Regions from separate parts of the Pseudomonas sp. BR20 genome, predicted to be linked through region 2. Evidence: predicted binding sites of a transcription regulator. Region 2 holds the regulator's gene; each other region holds the start of a gene.
What was found. The regulator FliA, encoded in region 2, starts transcription of late flagellar genes. The targets are predictions, from matches to a motif close to CTAAAGTTTNNNNNNNNNNNGCCGNTAA.
Positions count from the first base shown of each region.

Region 1 (4,716 bases), 3.2 Mb from region 2:
ACCGGCCTGAGAAGGCCGGTTTTTTTATGCGTGGGATTTGACCTCAGTCGCCGAAGTCTTCCCAGCCGCCCATTTGTTTCCAGCGGTTGACGATGCCGCAGAACAGTTCGGCTGTCTTCTCGGTGTCGTAGCGGGCCGAGTGGGCTTCGCGACCGTCGAAGTCGATACCGGCCGCCTGGCAGGCCTTGGCCAATACGGTCTGGCCATAGGCCAGGCCGGCGAGGGTGGCGGTGTCGAAACTGGAGAACGGGTGGAACGGGTTACGCTTCATGTCCAACCGCGTCACGGCGGCGTTGAGGAAGCCCAGGTCGAAGCTGCTGTTATGCCCGACCAGGATCGCGCGCTTGCAGCCATTGGCCTTCAAGGCCTTGCGTACGCCACGGAAGATATCGGTCAGCGCCGCTTCCTCACTGACTGCCATGCGCAGTGGGTGGTCGAGCTTGATCCCCGTGAATTCCAGGGCCGCTGCTTCGATGTTCGCGCCTTCAAACGGCTCGACGCGGAAGAAGTGGGTGTGCTCCGGGAACACAAAGCCCTGTTCGTCCATGCCGATGGTGGTCGCGGCGATTTCAAGCAGGGCGTCGGTGGCGCAGTTGAAACCACCGGTTTCTACGTCGATGACAACCGGCAGATAGCCGCGAAACCGCTCGGCCATCGGGTGGCGGGAGCCGCCACCACTGTGCTCGTGTTCGTCATCGTAATGGTCTTCACTCACTTGCTTTCCTCCAGCAGGCGCCAGCGCAGTGTTTCACCGGCGCGCAGCGGGATAACGGTCAGCTCGCCAAACGGCAGGCTGGCAGGGGCGGTCCAGTCTTCACGGACCAGGGTAATGCGGTCGGTATTCGCTGGCAGGCCGTAGAAACGCGGGCCATTGAGGCTGGCGAAACCTTCGAGTTTATCCAGGGCGTTGCGCTGTTCGAACGCTTCGGCATACAACTCGATGGCGGCGAACGCGGTGTAGCAACCGGCACAACCGCATGCGGCTTCCTTGGCGTGCTGAGCGTGGGGCGCAGAGTCGGTGCCGAGGAAAAACTTCGGATTACCGCTGGTCGCAGCATCCAGCAAGGCCACCTGGTGGGTATTGCGCTTGAGGATCGGCAGGCAATAGAAGTGCGGCCGAATCCCGCCCACCAGCATGTGGTTGCGGTTGTACAGCAGGTGATGAGCGGTGATGGTCGCGCCGACGTTGGCCGAGGCCTCGGTGACGAACTGCACGGCATCGGCCGTGGTGATGTGCTCGAACACCACCTTGAGGGTCGGGAACAGCTCGACCACACGGCGCATATGCTCGTCGATGAAGATCTTCTCGCGATCGAACACGTCCACATCACCACGGGTGACTTCACCGTGGATCAGCAGCGGCATGCCGACTTCGGCCATGGCTTCGATGGCGGGCAGGATCTTGTCGATGCTGGTCACGCCGGAGTCGGAGTTGGTGGTTGCGCCGGCCGGGTACAGCTTGGCGGCGTGCACGAAGCCGCTGGCCTTGGCCTCACGGATCTCGGAAGGTTGGGTACGGTCGGTGAGGTAGAGCACCATCAACGGTTCGAAGCGGCTGCCGGCCGGCCGTGCAGCGAGGATACGCTGGCGATAGGCGTCGGCTTCGGCGGCGTTACGCACCGGTGGTACCAGGTTAGGCATGATGATGGCGCGGCCAAACGTACGCGCTACATCGGCCACGGTTTGGGGCAACGCAGCACCATCGCGAAGATGAATATGCCAGTCGTCGGGACGCAGCAGGGTCAGGCGGTTGGACATTGGGGATTCCAGGCGGGTCAATCTGGTGGGAATGCTACCGGAAAAGACTCTTGCAGGCACTCGCTATCAAGTTTTGCGGGATGCATCCGATAGCCTTTCGTATGCCTTATAGATGTATGACGCTTTGAAGTGTTGTAGAAACCAGTGGAGCCTCCCGTGCGCCAGCATTATCTAGCCTTGCTCAGTGTGTTCGCCAGCCTGCCTGCGATGGCCCTCACGTTCCAGACACGTCTGGAGAACATTGAGTGGAAGGTAGAGGGGGACAAGTTCGAGTGCCGCCTGACCCAACCGATTACCGACTTCGGTTCGGGTGAGTTCGTGCGCCGGGCCGGCGAGCAGGCGACGTTTCGTCTGAAAGCCTATAACGGATCGCTGGGTGCAGGGTCTGCCACCTTGTTGGCCGCCGCTGCCCCCTGGCAGCCCGGTCGGGGTGACATCAATCTCGGTGCCGTACGTGCCGGCAGCGGTGATGTGCTCTTCAACAGCTCTCAGGCCCAGGCCGGGCGTCTTTTCAACGGGTTGCTCGATGGACGCTCGCCCACTGTGCGGCACTATGGACGCGAGGGTGGCTATTCAGAGATTCGCCTGCTGCCGGTGAAATTCAACAAGGCCTACAGCGACTATCAGCTGTGCACGGCCAAATTGCTGCCGATGAATTACGATCAGGTCAAGCAGACCGAAGTGGGCTTCCCCGGTGGCGGCATCGAGCTGGACGCTGCGGCGAAGCAGAAACTGGCGGTGATTCTCGAATTCATGAAGGCGGACCCGACCGTCAACCATATCGAGTTGAACGGTCACTCGGACAACAGCGGCAATCGCCTGAGCAACCGTGATGTTTCACGCCGTCGCGCGCTGGCGGTGATGGACTACTTCAAGGCCAACGGTATCCCGGAGTCCCAGATCACCCTGCGGTTCCATGGCGAAAGTTACCCCTTGGCGCCCAACACCACTGCCGCCAACCGGGCCCGTAACCGCCGTGTGAATATTCAGCTCGAACGTGTGGCTGCCCCCGAGAAACCGGTCCCCCAGGCCACTGGCCCGAGCAACCCTGCGCACACTTCGTAACGTGCGACCATCGGTCGCTCGCTCGACATAATCTGTCGCTTTATCTTCATTTGCTGTCGCGCCCCTGTAAATCCACGGTTTTGATCGGTAGAATCGACGCCTTTCCGTAAAACCCCGTGGAGTGATGGCATGGCCGACGTAAACAAGGTCGTTCTCGCGTATTCCGGCGGCCTGGACACTTCGGTGATCCTCAAGTGGCTGCAGGATACTTATAACTGTGAAGTGGTGACCTTCACCGCTGACCTGGGTCAGGGCGAAGAGGTCGAACCTGCACGTGCCAAGGCGCAAGCCATGGGCGTGAAAGAGATCTACATTGACGACCTGCGCGAAGAGTTCGTCCGCGATTTCGTCTTCCCGATGTTTCGCGCCAACACCGTCTACGAAGGCGAGTACCTGCTGGGTACTTCCATCGCACGTCCGCTGATCGCCAAGCGCCTGATCGAAATCGCCAACGAAACCGGCGCTGATGCCATTTCCCATGGCGCTACCGGCAAGGGCAACGACCAGGTGCGTTTCGAACTGGGTGCCTACGCGCTCAAGCCCGGCGTGAAAGTGATTGCCCCTTGGCGTGAATGGGACCTGCTGTCCCGTGAAAAGCTGATGGATTACGCTGAAAAGCACGCGATCCCGATCGAGCGTCATGGCAAGAAGAAGTCCCCGTACTCGATGGACGCCAACCTGCTGCACATCTCCTATGAAGGCGGCGTGCTGGAAGACACCTGGACCGAGCACGAAGAAGACATGTGGAAATGGACCGTCTCCCCGGAGAACGCTCCAGACAAGCCGCAGTACCTGGAACTGACCTACCGCAACGGCGACATCGTCGCGCTGGACGGCGTGGAAATGACCCCGGCCACTGTATTGGCGACCCTGAACCGTATCGGTGGCGAACACGGCATCGGCCGCCTCGACATCGTCGAGAACCGCTATGTGGGCATGAAGTCCCGTGGCTGCTACGAAACCCCCGGTGGCACCATCATGCTGCGTGCCCACCGCGCCATCGAATCCATCACCCTGGACCGTGAAGTGGCTCACCTCAAAGACGAGCTGATGCCCAAGTACGCCAGCCTGATCTATACCGGCTACTGGTGGAGCCCTGAGCGTCTGATGCTGCAACAGATGATCGACGCTTCCCAGGCCCACGTGAACGGCGTTGTGCGTCTGAAGTTGTACAAGGGCAATGTGATCGTTACCGGCCGCAAATCCGATGACTCGCTGTTCGACGCCAACATCGCCACCTTCGAAGAAGATGGCGGCGCCTACAACCAGGCCGACGCAGCGGGCTTTATCAAGTTGAATGCATTGCGCATGCGCATTGCTGCCAACAAAGGCCGTTCGTTGTTCTGAGTGTTTAGCCTGTTGTAAAAAATGGCCCCTTGTTCAAGGGGCCATTTTTTTTGCCTGGAGATTTTGATTAAGTCCACGTTGTTTAAACTTGTTTAATCAGTGCTCCAACTTATCGGGTCGCTGGTTTTTTGTCGGGCGAATGATTTTTTATCATTTATGTAGGAACCAGTCTTACAGATAATTCACTCATATAGATGCGAGGAGTACGTAAGAAGTCAAAAATTCTGTAGGAAATAAGGATGTAAGTAAATATGTTGAATGGAACTGAAACTACCGATTTTTCTCTGCCAGCTCCGGCACATGCAGTCGCCAGGCAAGGGGCATTTCCTGATAGTTGCGTACGGCACGTTTACCTTATCCCCTGGGGACTCTGGAAATTTCACTCAAAATATGTGATGCCCCGGAAAGTTCTGAAAGGCTCCATAAAACTGGAAACATCCGAATCGGTGTTTTTTTGTAGGGGATTTCCTTTATCGTTGTGGGGTGGGTCTCTGCTTGCTGTTGCTCGGGGGGGAACGCTATGCCAACTAGGAAACGACTAGGCTA
Region 1 is NZ_CP172012.1:1,500,682-1,505,397, forward strand. Features, by position in the region: gene rnt (ribonuclease T) at 44-715, opposite strand; gene pyrC (dihydroorotase) at 712-1,758, opposite strand; gene ACHPFG_RS06715 (flagellar protein MotY) at 1,915-2,823, shown strand; gene ACHPFG_RS06720 (argininosuccinate synthase) at 2,953-4,170, shown strand.
Region 1: the regulator FliA is predicted to act here: its motif matches at 1,824-1,851, upstream of ACHPFG_RS06715 (flagellar protein MotY).

Region 2 (4,716 bases):
CAGCGTTGCGCACCAAGTGGACCAGCGGGTCGGCCAGGGCCTCGACAAGGTTTTTGTCGAGGTCGGTTTCTTCACCCACCAGTTCCAGGTTGATCTCTTTCTTCAGTTGGCGCGCGAGGTCGCGAACCAGGCGCGGGAAGCGGCCGAAGACTTTCTTGATCGGTTGCATCCGCGTTTTCATCACCGCGGTTTGCAGGTCGGCGGTGACCACGTCGAGGTTCGACACGGCCTTCTGCATGGCTTCATCGCCACTGCTCAGGCCCAGGCGCACCAGGCGGTTACGCACCAGTACCAGCTCGCCGACCATGTTCATGATGTCGTCCAGGCGCGCGGTATCGACCCGGACGGTGGTTTCGGCTTCACTGGCCGGTTTTTCCGCGACCGGGGCCGCTGCGGCACGCGCTGGAGCCGGGGCAGCAGCCGGCGCAGGCGCAGGCTTGGCGGCGGGCGCGGCGGCTTTGGCGGCAACCGGTGCCGCCGTGGCCGCAGCGGCGGCTGGGGCGACTTCGGTGAACTTACCCTTGCCGTGCAGATCGTCCAGCAGTGCTTCGAATTCGTGATCGGAGATCAACCCATCGTCCGCAGGCTTGGCACCGGCAGCCGGTGTTGCGGCCTTAGCGGCGACTGCCGGCAAGGCATCGGCCGCGAAGTTGCCCTTGCCATGCAACTGGTCGAGCAACGCTTCGAATTCATCGTCAGTGATGTCGGTGCTGGCAGAAGCGGCAGGCACATCCGCAGCATCGGCGGCGGCACCGGCAGGCGCCACGGCATCGGCAGCGAACTGGCCCTTGCCGTGCAATTGGTCGAGCAAAGACTCGAACTCAGCGTCGGTAATGTCTTCGCTGCTCGGCGCGGCAGCCGGGGCAACGGCAGCCGGCGCTTCGGCCTCGGCCTTGACGGCACTGAGGGAGTTGAGCAGTTGCTCGAACTCGCTGTCCGTCACATCCGCTTCAGGCTCCACCACCGGTTCCGGTGCGGCTTCGACCACCGGCGCTGCCGAGGTATCGGCCGGCTCGGCATAGCGCGCCAGGGCGGCCAGCAGTTCCGGGGTGGCTGCGGTGATCGGGGCACGTTCGCGCACTTCGCTGAACATCCCGTTGACCGCATCCAGTGCTTCGAGAATCACGTCCATCAACTCCGAATCAACGTGACGCTCACCCTTGCGCAGGATGTCGAACACGTTCTCGGCGATGTGGCAGCACTCCACCAGCTCATGGAGCTGGAGGAAGCCGGCGCCCCCTTTTACAGTATGAAAACCGCGAAAAATTGCATTGAGCAGGTTCGCATCATCCGGGCGGCTTTCCAGCTCGACCAGTTGTTCGGACAGTTGCTCTAAAATTTCGCCGGCCTCTACAAGGAAATCCTGAAGGATCTCTTCATCGGCGCCGAAGCTCATGTGGGTGCTCCTTAGAAGCCTAAACTGGATAACAGGTCATCTACGTCATCCTGACCTGACACAACGTCTTCACGTTTATCGGCATGAATCTGCGGACCTTCACCCTTGGCGAGATGTTTTTGTGGATCTTTTTCAGAGAGGATCGCTTCGCGGTCATGTTCGATGCCGGCAAAACGGTCGACCTGGCCGGCCATGAGTACCAATTTGAGCAGGTTGCTTTCCACTTCGGTGACCAACTGGGTCACACGCTTGATCACCTGACCGGTCAGGTCCTGGTAATCCTGGGCCAGCAGAATGTCATTGAGGTTGCTGGAAACCGTGCGGTTTTCCTGCTCACTGCGTGACAAAAAACCCTCAACCCGACGGGCCAGCTCACGAAACTCTTCTGCACCGACTTCACGGCGCATGAAGCGGCCCCAGTCAACGCTGAGCGCCTGGGCTTCCGTGGCCATGCCGTTGACCAGGGGCGTGGCGTTTTCCACCAGGTCCATGGTGCGGTTGGCCGCCGCCTCAGTCAGCCTGACCACATAGGACAGGCGTTCGGTGGCGTCGGTGATCTGCGAAATCTCTTCGGCCTGGGGCATGTGCGGGTCAATCTGGAAATTGACGATTGCACTGTGCAGCTCGCGTGTGAGCTTGCCCACTTCCTGGTACAGGCCGCGGTCACGGGTCTGGTTAAGCTCATGGATTAACTGCACCGCGTCGCCGAAATGGCCTTTTTCAAGGCTGTCGACCAACTGGTGAGCATGCTTTTTCAGGGTCGACTCAAAGTCGCCCTGTGACGTTTCTTTATGCTCCATAGCTCCCCCGCGATGGCATCAGCCGTGGATGCGTTCGAAGATCTTTTCGATCTTCTCTTTCAAGGCCTGTGCAGTGAATGGTTTAACCACGTAACCGTTGACCCCGGCTTGGGCGGCTTCGATGATCTGTTCACGCTTGGCTTCGGCGGTCACCATCAACACGGGAAGGCTGCGCAATTTTTCGTCGGCACGCACGTGGCGCAACAAGTCGATACCGGTCATGCCCGGCATGTTCCAGTCCGTTACCAGAAAGTCGATGCTCCCGCTGTTGAGGATCGGAATCGCCGTAAGGCCATCATCCGCCTCGACCGTGTTTGTGAACCCCAGGTCACGCAACAGGTTTTTTATGATCCGCCGCATCGTTGAGAAGTCATCAACGATGAGGATTTTCATGTTCTTGTCCAATTCGACCTCCAAGCAGTCTTAAACGCGCCCAGCACCTGGACGCGCCATTTCAATCAACAGGCATACACAACAAGGACTGCCAGGGGCACCACGGGTCGAACCCGCGAAGGCCAATCACCTTCGCGGTATCGCTTTGCAGTGCTCCCCACACTGCCTGTCAGCGCGCTCGCCACTCTCCCAAACGCCCCCGCAAGCGGGCCGCGCACTGGCTGTGCAACTGGCTGACACGCGATTCGCTGACCCCCAGGACCTCACCGATTTCCTTGAGGTTCAGCTCTTCGTCGTAGTACAGCGCCAACACCAACCGCTCACGCTCCGGCAAGTTGGCAATGGCGTCCGCCAACGCCCCCTGGAAACGCTCATCTTCCAGGTCACGCGACGGCTCCATATGCGTGCTCGCGCCGTCCTCATGCAGCCCTTCGTGTTCGCCGTCCTGCAACAGGTCGTCGAAACTGAACAGGCGGCTGCCCAAGGTATCGTTCAAAATCCCGTAATAATCGTCGAGACTCAATTGGAGTTCGGCCGCAACTTCGTGATCTTTAGCGTCGCGACCGGTTTTTGCTTCAATTGCACGAATTGCGTCACTGACCATGCGTGTATTGCGGTGCACCGAACGCGGCGCCCAGTCACCTTTGCGCACTTCGTCGAGCATCGCACCACGGATGCGGATCCCCGCATACGTCTCGAAACTCGCGCCCTTGCTCGCGTCGTACTTGGTCGACACTTCGAGCAGGCCGATCATGCCCGCCTGGATCAGGTCTTCGACCTGGACACTGGCGGGCAGGCGTGCCAGCAGGTGATAGGCAATCCGCTTGACCAGTGGCGCATAGCGCTCGATCAACTCGCCCTGGCTGTCACGGGCAGACTTCTTGTATGCGTTATAGCCGTTCGCTGTCATAGCACCGGTCCTGCGCTCGTCTGATGCACCAATCGCTCGACGAAAAACTCCAGATGCCCCCGAGGGTTGGCAGGCAACGGCCAGGTATCGACCTTCTGGGCAATAGCCTTGAACGCCAATGCGCATTTGGAACGAGGGAACGCTTCGTAGACTGCACGCTGCTTTTGCACAGCCTTGCGCACACACTCGTCGTAGGGAACTGCACCGACGTATTGTAAGGCGACATCGAGAAAGCGATCCGTGACCTTGGTCAACTTGGCGAACAGGTTGCGACCTTCCTGCGGGCTCTGGGCCATGTTGGCCAGGACGCGGAAGCGGTTCATGCCGTAGTCACGGTTAAGTAGTTTGATCAGGGCGTAGGCGTCGGTGATCGAGGTGGGTTCATCGCAGACCACCAGCAAGACTTCCTGCGCCGCGCGCACGAAGCTGACCACGGACTCGCCGATCCCGGCGGCGGTGTCGATCACCAGCACGTCGAGGTTGTCGCCGATGTCACTGAAGGCCTGGATCAGGCCGGCATGCTGCGCCGGGCTCAGGTGCACCATGCTCTGGGTGCCGGAGGCGGCCGGCACGATACGGATCCCGCCAGGGCCCTGGAGCAGCACATCGCGCAGCTCACAGCGCCCCTCGATCACATCGGCAAGGGTGTGTTTAGGCGTCAGTCCCAGCAGAACGTCGACGTTCGCCAGCCCCAGGTCAGCATCCAGCAGCATGACGCGACGGCCAAGCTCTGCCAGGGCCAGGGACAAATTCACTGACACGTTAGTTTTTCCGACGCCACCTTTGCCGCCGGTCACCGCGATCACCTGTACGGGATGCATGCTGCCCATTTTATTTCTTTACCTTGTCTTGCTTAGACGCAGGCTACATGGCTTGGCCGCGTGAATCGCTTGCAGACCATCGATGTAGGTACATTTCACGGTGTTCATCGCGCCTCAACCCACCCGTTTTGCCGGGTTGTGGTAAAGGTCGGCGAACATATCGGCCATCGCTTCCTCGCTAGGCTCTTCTTGCATTTGCACGCTGACGGCGCGGCTGACCAACTGATGACGGCGCGGCAGATGCAAGTCATCCGGGATGCGCGGCCCGTCGGTCAGATAGGCAACCGGTAGTTCATGGCTGATAGCCAGGCTCAACACTTCGCCCAGGCTGGCGGTTTCATCCAGTTTAGTCAGGATGCAACCGGCCAGACCGCAACGCTTGTAGCTATGGTACGC
Region 2 is NZ_CP172012.1:4,971,064-4,975,779, forward strand. Features, by position in the region: gene ACHPFG_RS22805 (chemotaxis protein CheA) at 1-1,396, opposite strand, end outside; gene ACHPFG_RS22810 (protein phosphatase CheZ) at 1,408-2,196, opposite strand; gene ACHPFG_RS22815 (chemotaxis response regulator CheY) at 2,215-2,589, opposite strand; gene fliA (RNA polymerase sigma factor FliA) at 2,759-3,499, opposite strand; gene fleN (flagellar synthesis regulator FleN) at 3,496-4,329, opposite strand; gene flhF (flagellar biosynthesis protein FlhF) at 4,435-4,716, opposite strand, start outside.

Region 3 (4,716 bases), 1.7 Mb from region 2:
GATGTACTTGAACAAGCCCTATCCGGACCTGAGTGAAGTCCAGGGCCAGCTCGCGGCCAAGCGAGCGTTGCTGATTGCGGCAGCGGGCGCGCATAACCTTTTGTTCAGTGGGCCGCCCGGCACCGGCAAGACCTTGCTCGCCAGCCGCCTGCCAGGTTTGTTGCCGCCGTTGAGCGAACAGGAGGCGCTTGAGGTTGCCGCGATTCAATCAGTTGTAAGCCTGGCACCGCTGAGCCATTGGCCCCATCGACCGTTCCGCCAACCGCATCACTCGGCATCAGGCCCGGCACTGGTGGGCGGCGGCTCGAAACCACAGCCGGGAGAAATCACCCTGGCTCATCATGGGGTGCTGTTTCTCGATGAGCTGCCGGAATTTGATCGCAAGGTGTTGGAAGTGCTGCGTGAACCGCTGGAGTCGGGGCATATCGTGATTTCCCGCGCTCGCGACCGAGTGAGTTTCCCGGCGCGCTTCCAACTGGTCGCGGCGATGAACCCCTGCCCTTGCGGCTATATGGGCGAACCCAGCGGGCGCTGTCGCTGTACGCCGGAGCAGATTCAGCGGTATCGCAACAAGCTCTCAGGACCGCTGCTGGACCGGATTGACTTGCACCTGACCGTGGCAAGGGAAACGACGGCGCTGAACCCGATCCAACAGGTGGGCGAGGATACCGCCCATGCCTCAGCGCGGGTCGCCCAGGCTCGCGAGCATCAGCAAAAGCGCCAGGGCTGTGCGAATGCCTTTCTTGATCTGCCGGGGCTGCGCGAGCACTGCAAGCTCGCGAAGGTGGATGAAAGCTGGCTGGAAACGGCCTGTGAACGACTGACCCTATCGTTGCGCGCGGCCCATCGACTGCTCAAGGTGGCACGCACCCTGGCGGATCTGGATCAGGTAGATACCATTACCCGCGACCACCTGAAAGAGGCCCTGCAATACCGCCCGGCGGCGATCACTTAAGCTTGGCGCAGAGCCAAATGTGGGAGGGGGTGAACCTCCCACATTTTGTACAGCGGTGGCTCAGCGAAACCGATCCACCTCATGGCGCAGGCTCGCCGCCAATGTCTCCAGTTCCTTGGCGGTAATCGCCAGGTTGGACACCACTTCCCGCTGCTCGCTGTTGGCCAGCGCGATGCTCTGCAGGTTGCTGCTGAGCAAGGTCGCGGTGCTGCTCTGCTCTTGGGTGGCGGTGGTAATCGCGGCGAATTGCTGGCCGGCCGAGCGACTTTGCTCGTCGATACGCGCCAGGGCCGAGGCCACGTCGGCGTTGCGCGACAGGCCTTCCTGCATCAGCGCGTTGCCTTGCTCCATGGTGCTGATGGCGTTGCCCGTTTCCTTCTGAATGCTCTGGATCATGCCGGAAATTTCATCGGTGGCTTCACGGGTACGCGATGCCAGGTTACGTACTTCGTCGGCCACCACAGCAAACCCACGGCCTTGCTCCCCTGCGCGGGCGGCTTCAATGGCGGCGTTGAGCGCCAGCAAGTTGGTCTGTTCGGCAATCGAGGTGATCACGCCGACGATCCCGCCGATTTCCTGGGAGCGCTGGCCGAGGGTGTTGATCACCGTGGCCGTGCTGTTCAGGGCGGTGGCGATGTGTTCCAGCGACGACGACGCCTCCTGCATCGAGGTGCGGCCAATGCGGGTCTGCTGGGCGTTTTCCTGGGCCAGGCGTTCGGTATTGCCCATGTTGTCGGCGATATTCAACGACGTGGCGCTGAACTCCTCTACCGCGCCGGCCATGCTGGTGATTTCGCCGGATTGCTGCTCCATGCCCTCATAGGCACCGCCGGACAAGCCGGATAAGGCCTGGGCGCGGCTGTTGACCTCTTCGGCTGCGTTACGGATATGCGAGACCATGGTCGACAGCGCTTCGCCCATCTGGTTGAAGCTGCGCGCCAGTTGGCCGATTTCGTCATGGCTGGACACGTTCAAGCGCGCGCTCAGATCGCCCGCCCCCAGGGACTCGGCCTGACGCACCAGGTCACTCAGGGGCTGCAACTTGCTGCGCAGCAGCCAGACCGTGGCGCCCACCGCCAGCAACATCGCCAGCACGCTGCCGATCACCAGGCGAATACCCACGGCCCAGGTCACAGCACGGATTTCAGCTTTCGGCATGCTCGCGACTACAGCCCACGGACCACCTTCGAACGGTACCGAAACGCTATAGAAATCTTCGTTCTTGTCGCTCCAGAAGCGGCCTTTGCCTGGGGTCTTGGCCAGGTCCAGCATCACCGGCACCGATTGATCCAGCGCCTGCACGCCGGCGGGTGGCACCAGCCAGTGCTTTTGCTCATCCAGCAGCGCAAGGGAACCGGTCTGGCCAATTCGGAAACGCTTGAGGTTTTCGAATTGGGCGTTCTGCGCATCGGTGTAGTCAAAACCGATGAACAGCACGGCGATGACCTTACCGCCGCTGTCACGCACCGGGCTGTACTGGGTCATGTAGGAGCGATCGAACAACACCGCCCTGCCGATGTAGGTCTGCCCACCCACAACGCGCTGATAGGCCGGGCCCTGACGGTCGAGGACGGTGCCGATGGCGCGGTTGCCATCCTGCTTGGTCAGGGACGTGCTGATCCGGATGAAGTCGTCGCCACTGCGCACAAATACGGTGGCCACGCCGCCGGACATTTGCTTGAACTCATCCACTTCATCAAAGTTGTTATTCAGCACCTCGCTGCCCAGGTACAGGCTGGGCGTCTGAACACCGGCTACGGTCACGGGTTGGTCCACATGCACGCTCAACCCGGCGCCGAAGCGCTTTTCAAACAGCCCGCTCAAACGCTGAGTGCTCTCGCGCAAGGTGCCGTGGAAGGTATTGAGCTGGTCGGCGAGCAGACGCGCCTCACTGGCCAGGTGTTCCTCGCGGGTGTCGAGGTTGGCGGAGTCGAGGGAACGCAAGGCAAACACCGTACTGCCGCTGATAACGACAGCCAGAATCACGGCTAACGCGAGGCCTAACTGGGAGGCAATCCGGGCGCGAGGTTGAGACATGACAGCTCCTGGCCGAGGCCAGGATCATCCTGATCTCATAGCGCTGCTCGGCAAATTATCTGATGGGAAACGTTGGTGCACGATAGTTCCAACACACCTACTTCGGCTGGCCGCAGCAATACTTGAGCGATTCACAGGGGTATGACGCAAACGGTTGCGAACCAACGCTTCCACCCCTTCAGTCGAGGCGCTCTACCGCAGGCAACACCATCGCCTGCACCTCGCCTTGCAGAAAATCCGCCAACCGTCGCAAGCGCTCGCCGCCAGGGCGGGTTTTTGGCCACACCAGGTAGTAACTTTCCCCACTGGCCACCGCCGTCGGCCACGGCAGGCTCAATCGTCCCTGGGCGACGTCTTCAGCCACCATCAGCAAATCGCCCATGGACACGCCGTAGCCCCGCGCAGCAGCGATCATGCCCAGCTCCAGGGTGTCGAACACCTGCCCGCCCTTGAGTGACACTTGGGACGACAGCTGCATGCGCTCCAGCCAGTTGCGCCAGTCTCGCCGGTCGGGCGTGGGGTGCAGCAACTCGGCGGTGGCCAGGCGCGCGGCATCCCAAGGTCCATCCTCCAGCAGGTTCGGCGCGCCGACAGGAATCAACAGCTCCGGGAACAGGTAACGGGCCTCCCAATCCGCTGGAAAATGCCCATCGCTCAGCAGCACCGCACAGTCGAAAGGCTCCTGATTGAAGTCCACCTCGTCCACGCTCATCCAGGCGCTGGTCAGTTGCACCTCATTGCCCGGCTGCAGCGCCCGGAAGCGGCTGAGCCGCGCGAGCAGCCAGCGCATGGTCAATGTGGAGGGGGCCTTCATGCGCAGGATGTCATCTTCGGCATTCAAGGTATGGCAGGCCCGCTCCAGCGCCGCAAACCCTTCGCGCACGCCGGGCAACAACAGGCGCGCCGCCTCAGTGAGCTGCAAGGCGCGGCCGTTGCGCTGGAACAGGCGGCAGGCGAAATGCTCTTCGAGCGTGCGGATATGTCGGCTCACCGCACTTTGGGTAATCGACAGCTCCTCCGCGGCGCGGGTGAAGGAGCTGTGCCGCGAGGCCGCTTCAAAGGCACGCAACGCATAAAGAGGAGGAAGACGACGAGACATTGGGAAAGCTCCGACAGCACAGTGCTGAAACCCTACCAGAATCAATCAGACATGAGTTTTAATCATGCAAACGATCGCATTTATCCCTTTGTGCAATGGGCTGGAAGCGCCGAGAATCAACCCCTCCCCAACCCTCTGACTTTTTGAGCGTGATGATCATGCAGCATCCGGCACGTACCGAACTCTGGGCCATTCTGCGGCTGTCAGGGCCGTTGATTGCCTCACAGTTGGCACACATGCTGATGGTGTTGACCGACACCCTGATGATGGCGCGCCTGAGCCCCGAAGCCCTGGCCGGTGGCGGCCTGGGCGCGGCGAGTTATTCGTTCGTCGCGATTTTCTGCATCGGCGTGATTGCCGCCGTGGGCACCTTGGTTGCGATCCGCCACGGCGCGGGCGATATCGAAGGCGCCACCCGCCTGACTCAGGCCGGGCTGTGGCTGGCCTGGCTGATGGCCTTGGCGGCGGCCCTGCTGCTGTGGAACCTCAAGCCGGTGCTGCTGATGTTCGGCCAGACCGAAACCAACGTGCACTCGGCAGGGCAATTTCTGACCATGCTGCCGTTCGCCCTGCCTGGCTACCTGAGCTTCATGGCCCTGCGCGGTTTCACCAGCGCCATCGGCAA
Region 3 is NZ_CP172012.1:6,639,895-6,644,610, forward strand. Features, by position in the region: gene ACHPFG_RS30715 (YifB family Mg chelatase-like AAA ATPase) at 1-955, shown strand, start outside; gene ACHPFG_RS30720 (methyl-accepting chemotaxis protein) at 1,016-2,992, opposite strand; gene ACHPFG_RS30725 (LysR substrate-binding domain-containing protein) at 3,171-4,091, opposite strand; gene ACHPFG_RS30730 (NorM family multidrug efflux MATE transporter) at 4,244-4,716, shown strand, end outside.
Region 3: the regulator FliA is predicted to act here: its motif matches at 3,092-3,119, upstream of ACHPFG_RS30720 (methyl-accepting chemotaxis protein).